2 regions of the Priestia sp. MDV22-iso46 genome follow, and region 2 is predicted to be linked to the other one. Evidence: riboswitches for the same ligand, from Rfam matches in the RefSeq annotation. Region 2 holds a riboswitch; the other holds the start of a gene.
What was found. A riboswitch is a leader RNA that binds a small molecule or an ion and turns the genes downstream of it on or off. The one in region 2 is predicted to bind cobalamin.
Positions count from the first base shown of each region.

Region 1: it holds a riboswitch for cobalamin, as region 2 does, so the genes downstream of both, AC4NPH_RS23550 (ribonucleoside-diphosphate reductase subunit alpha) here and metE (5-methyltetrahydropteroyltriglutamate--homocysteine S-methyltransferase) in region 2, are expected to answer to the same signal.

Region 1 is NZ_JBZVWT010000006.1:16,714-19,892, reverse strand. Features, by position in the region: gene AC4NPH_RS23550 (ribonucleoside-diphosphate reductase subunit alpha) at 1-1,369, opposite strand, end outside; cobalamin riboswitch at 1,503-1,688, opposite strand; gene menC (o-succinylbenzoate synthase) at 1,969-3,072, opposite strand; gene AC4NPH_RS23540 (o-succinylbenzoate--CoA ligase) at 3,076-3,179, opposite strand, start outside.
Region 2 is NZ_JBZVWT010000003.1:156,026-159,204, forward strand. Features, by position in the region: gene AC4NPH_RS17995 (metallophosphoesterase family protein) at 1-632, shown strand, start outside; gene AC4NPH_RS18000 (hypothetical protein) at 932-1,183, shown strand; SAM riboswitch class I at 1,264-1,374, shown strand; cobalamin riboswitch at 1,454-1,642, shown strand; gene metE (5-methyltetrahydropteroyltriglutamate--homocysteine S-methyltransferase) at 1,793-3,179, shown strand, end outside.

The DNA of each region.
Region 1 (3,179 bases), on a different contig from region 2:
CTGTTACGACCGTTGTGCTTTGGTTTTGCGTAATTTCTGTACATAAGTTGCTGCAGTAGATTATGCCCTCGTGGCGGTTTTGATTAGCTCGGTTAACCGTATCACGATAGAACATATAAGGCGTTCCGGTTTCAAGCTGCGAAAGCATAATGCGCTTGAAGATTTCAATAGCAGGTACTGTTTCTCTTGAAAGCTGTTCATTATTTACACACTCAGCGTAACGAGTGCGGAACGAACCGCTGCCTTCTTCTTCATCATAAAAATCTTCTAACGAGTAGCCCATCAGCGTACGAACTTCGTGAGGATCGAATAAGTGCCAGTCTTCACGTGCCTCTACTTTTTCCATAAACAAATCTGGCAAACATACGCCAGTGAATAAATCATGCGTGCGCTGACGTTCGTCACCATTGTTCAAACGCGCGTCTAAGAATGAAAAGATGTCTTTGTGCCATACGTCTAAATATACGGCAATAGCTCCTTGTCGTTGACCTAGCTGATCGACACTTACAGCCGTATTATTTAGCTGTTTCATCCATGGAATTGTTCCTGATGATACGCCTTTAAAACCTTTTATATCACTTCCTCGGCTTCTAATATGACCGAGGTAGACACCAATTCCGCCTCCATTTTTACTAAGCGTGGCCAAATCTGTATTGCTATCATAAATACCGCGTAAGCTGTCATCAATCGTATCAATAAAGCAGCTAGATAGCTGTCCGTAGCTCTTTCCTGCGTTTGAAAGTGTTGGTGTGGCAACCGTCATATATAGACTAGAAAGCGCCCAGTACGCTTCTTTTACTAATGCTGTTCGATTTTCTTTCTTTTCTTGAGACATCAGCGTCATAGCAATGATAAGAAAACGTTCTTGCGGTAATTCGTATACGCGCTTATCATGTGATGTCGCTAAATAGCGATCTGCTAATGTCAACAATCCAATGTATGTAAATAAACGATCGCGTTCAGGAATAATGACTGAAGCAATTTCATTAATTTCTTCTTCTGTATATGTTTTTAATAGCTGCTTATTATAAATGCCGATTTTTGTTAGTTTTTGAATAAGCTGATAAAACGAACCGTACTTCTCTTTTTTATCGTAACCTCGGTTGTCCGCTGCTTTTCGATATAGTTCGTTTAAGTAGACGTCTGCCGCTACGTACGTCCAATCGGGTTCTTCCATTGAAATACGCTCTAAGGCTGCCAAAATTAGTACGTTTGCAACCTTTTCGTCCGTCATATTTTCCTTTACTGTAACAGTTTGAATAACCTTTTCCTCATACAAAGAAAAATCAAGCTGCGTAAATTCTTTTTTTAAACGTTCAATATATGCAGTTAATTCATGTAGAATTGTAGGCTTTAATGTATTCACCATAAATATGGCTCCTCTCTTCACTTCAAAATAAAAAATCGCTCACCGTACCTCGGTGAGCGAATAGAACGAAGATAGAAGAAGACACTAAGTCTTTTCTCAATCCTCGCTCTACCCTCTCACCTCCCGAAGAAGATAAAACGACATAAAAAAGGCAGGTCTCCTGACTTATGCTTCTTTTTACTTTAAGGCCTTCCCATGATGTTTACTCACAGTGGATCTCCTTATTTCATCAGCATTCACAGTTGCGGGGACAGCTTTGGACTTTCACCAAATTCCCTTTTAAGTCTTTTTATCAGACACCTTTTTCACTGGAAAACACAAAATATAGTATTTTATTATGGATTTCAAAACAACATATTGTGTTATGTTATAAACACATTATATAGGACAACTTAGAAAACTATCAACCTATTTTCAAAAATAATTTTGTTTTTTACGATAAAACTCTTCGACCTTTTTCATCAAACTATTCCATCATAACATGTTTTGACACGCTTGATGGAACAATGTGCTCTTTTTAAAAAATTTGTCCTATTTTTCTACTAAACATTGACAACCTCAATAAAAAAAACCGTTTTTCATAAAAAAACGGTTTTTAATTATTTGTATTCTTTTTCAAATGCTGTGATTGTTTTGATAAACTTTTTATCAATATCGTATCCTATCCCCGGTTTTCCCTTCACCTTTATTACTCCGGCTTCTACCTCTACTTCGGGCTTAATAATATCTTTTTCCCAATAGCGAGACGACGCAGAAATATCACCTGGTATCGTGAAAGAAGGCAGTGTGGCAAGGGCGATATTATGAGCTCGTGAAATCCCTGCTTCTAACATTCCTCCAACCCAAAGTCTTACACCATGCTGGACGCATAAATCATGAATTTGCTTTGCTACGGACATTCCGCCAACTCGACCGATTTTCACATTGATAATCTTACAGCTTTCTTGTTCAATTGCATGACGTGCATCTTCATAGCTCACAATACTTTCATCTAAGCAAATCGGCGTCTTCATTTGCTTTTGTAACAATCGATGATCAAGGATATCATCAGAACTTAACGGCTGTTCGATCATCATTAAATTCAATTCATCTAGTTTCTTCAATGAATCACTATCGCTTAACGTATAGGCTGAATTGGCATCAGCCATAAGAGGAATGCTTGGAAATTCATCTCGAATTTGTTTCAGTAGCTCATAGTCAGCACCCGGCTTAATTTTCACTTTAAAGCGCTTATAGCCATCTTTCATGTAAGTCTTTATTTGTTCTTTCATTACGGAAATGTCATTTAAGCCAACTACCACTCCAGCTTCTACAGCAGGCCTTACTCCGCCAATTACTTCAGATAACGGCTTATTTTGCCGCTTTGCATACAAATCCCATACAGCACAGTCCAAAGCTGCTTTAGCCATGTTATTTCGCTTTAGAGGTTTGAATAGCTTTTGAACATCCTCTGGTTTTTGAAGCTGCTGATGAAGAAGCGAAGGAATTAAAAAATCGTCTAACATATGAAAACACGTCTGAATCGTTTCTTCCGTATACCAAGGAGATGAAAAAGCAACGACCTCTCCCCACCCTGTAAAACCTTTTTCATCTTCTACTTCCAGCAAAATCAATTCTCGATCCTGCACCGTACCATAGCTTGTTGAAAAAGGAGAAAGAAGCTTCATGTCAATTTTATAAAGATGTACTTTTTTTATAATCATCGATTAACTACCTTTCTGTATGAACGATGATAGCTTCCGGCGTATGATTTTATTAGAAGCCGTTCGCGGCAGCTCCTCTACTCGAACGAAATACTTTGGAAGTTTGT
Region 2 (3,179 bases):
ACTTTGTTAAGGTTGTCGAAAAAATCGCATCAAACATTCCTATGTTTGTATGCGTAGGGAATCATGATGAACTGTACCTTGATGAAAGCAATCTCGAAAACTTCAGAGCCACTATCGGAAAGGCACACTGGGTCATTGATATTCCTGTCTTCAACTTTCGGTGCATCGCATTAAATAATGTCATCAGTCCCAAGAATAAAATATATGGATTTACAGATAGAGAGCTGAATTATTTAGAGCAGCAGCTAGAGGATGCTCCTCGTAATACCGTTGTAGCCATGCATGCGCAGCCAAATATTGGCCGGTGGTCAAATCTTGAAGGGTTTCCTGTAACGACTCCTCAAAGTCAAGAATTTTTTGATTTAATTCAAGAACACCGCGTGAAAAAAGTTCTCGTTAGCCACGTGCATGCATATGACGAACAGTTTATTAGAAAAAATAGAAACGGGTCGTTTACGCTTGGAAGAGGCACTGATTTTGTATTGTCAGGAGGCGCCGGTGCTCCTCTTGATTTTGAGCAGCCTTTAATTTTAAATAATTATAATTTTACGGAGTTTTTTGTAAGCAGGTACAACATATTAGGACCTCTTCTTTGGAAGGATTTTGGACGACCTCGAAGAAATTGTTTGTAAAAACAAGAGAATAGAAAGCTATGTTTAGCCAAAAGCCTGCCCGTAATTCACAGGCAGACTTTTGGAAGATTATGCATAATGTTTACAGAAACCTTGTAGCAGAAGGCTCAGTCAAACGTTATAATAGATAATGAATGATGATATATTCTCTATATTTGTCATATATTTGTATTACATATGTAATTGAAGAAAAACATTCACTTGATATACTGTTTAATGACTTAACTTTATCTTAAAATTTACAGTGAAATGCCTGTTTATAGAGGCTTAGAACATACACAGCAAATGGAGGAGCAATCATGGCAAACGAAAAGATGCAAGAAGGACTTGATCGTTTTATCAAGGAAGATTTAAATGACCTTTTAGGTAGACTGTTCCCCTTAATGGACCGGGAGTGTGCCGAAGAAAAAAGAAAGCTTATCGAAACAGCGGTAGAGTATATTTATTCGTCAGGATATCACCAGGGAGCCAAAGATTTAATTGAAACGCACCGAAAAGACGATTACAAATTGTTAAGGCAAAAATTAGCGTCAGCGCCTCCTAAAAACTAATTTTTTTGAAATTTCTTTTGACAACATAAATCTAAGGTGTTAAGATGACTCTACATTCAAAATATTATAAACAATTAAAACTCTTATTGAGAGAGGCGGAGGGACTGGCCCTGTGAAGCCCGGCAACCATTTAACATTCTTGTTGAAAAGGTGCTACATCCTGCAAAGCGTACAGCTTTGAAAAATAAGAGAGGATTTCATAGATACTATGCCTCTCTATTCGTGATAGAGAGGCTTTTTATTTTATGTGAATATGTTTTGAATGGACAATTTTATAAAAATGCATCAGGTGCTGTGTAACGAATGTACGCAGCTTAAAAGGGAAGACCGGTGAAAAGCCGGCGCGGTCCCGCCACTGTAATGGGGAGCAACTTATTAACCACTGTTTCATGTTGAAATGGGAAGGGATAGGAAGCGATGAACCTAAGTCAGGAGACCTGCCTGTTGTATGCACTTAAGCTCTACGGGATATAGAGAGGAGTGAGGAATACGTGTTGAGAAAAACAGGCTGTCTCAACTCTAGTTAAGTATGCGTATTATCTCTCTTTTCATTTCGAAAAGAGAGATTTTTTAGTTTACCGATAAAAAAATATACAGGGAGTGGAAAAAATGAGCAGTGTAAAAAGTTCGAACTTAGGTTATCCAAGAATTGGTGAAAAACGAGAATGGAAAAAAGCGCTTGAGCAGTTTTGGGCAGGAAAGCTAGAGAAAGGTATCTTTCTTCAAGAAATTAAAGCTCTTCGTCTAGCGCATCTAAAAAAACAGCGTGACGCAGGAATTGAATTGATTCCAGTCGGCGATTTTAGCTTATACGATCACGTGTTAGATACAGCTGTTATGTTCGGTCTAGTGCCAAAGCGCTTTGAGTATAACGGAGGACCAGTATCGCTTGAAACGTATTTTGACATCGCGAGAGGAACAAAAGGTGCGGTAGCTTCTACGATGACAAAATGGTTTAACACAAATTATCACTACATCGTACCGGAGCTTGAGGAATGTACGCCGGCACTTGTAGAGAATCGCCCGCTTCAGTTTTACAAAGAAGCAAAAGAAAAGCTGAATATTGAAGGCAAGCCCGTGATTTTAGGTCCAGTAACATTTGTGAAGCTGTCAAAAGGATATAAAGAAAGTGAGTTTAAAGAAGTAGTTGAACAGTTTGTTCCGCTTTATGCAACTATCTTAGCGGAGCTGCAGGCAGAAGGAGTAGAGTGGGTACAGATAGATGAGCCAATTTTATCTACAACGCTATCAAAAGAAGACCTGGCGCTTTACACAGAAGTCTATCAAACTTTGAAGGAAGCGGCACCGAATGTAAAAGTCATTTTGCAAACGTATTTTGACAGCGTTGATCACTACAAAGAAGTTGTGTCTCTTCCTGTTGAAGGAATCGGTTTAGACTTTGTGCATGACCGAGGCGAAAATCTCACTGCGCTTAATAAATATGGTTTTCCAACTGATAAAGTGCTGGCTGCGGGAGTGATTGACGGACGCAACATTTGGCGTGAAAACTTGGACGAACAGCTTTTAACGCTTAGTGAAATTGAAGAAGCCGTATCAAAAGACCGTTTGATTCTGCAGCCTTCATCAAGTTTATTACATGTTCCTGTCACGGTGAAAAATGAAGAAACCATTGATCCAGTATTGAAAAATGCGCTCTCTTTTGCAGATGAAAAGCTAAAGGAAATCACGCTTTTAACAAAAGCAGTGCAGCAAGGAAAAGAGTCGATAGAAGAAGAAATAAACGTAAGCAAACAGGCGATTCAAGCATTAAATGGTTCATCTTTTCGAAATCATCAAGACGTGCAAAAAGAGCTGAAGCAGCTGCACAGCTATAAAGCAGCGCGACAAGCGCCGTTTGACGTACGTCAACGCGTTCAGCAAGAAGCGTTTCAACTGCCGCTTCTTCCAACGACAACGATTGGAAGCTTTCCGCAAACAAAAGAAGTGCGAAAAGAGCGTTTAAAATGGCGTAAAGGCGAGTTAAGCGATGAAGCAT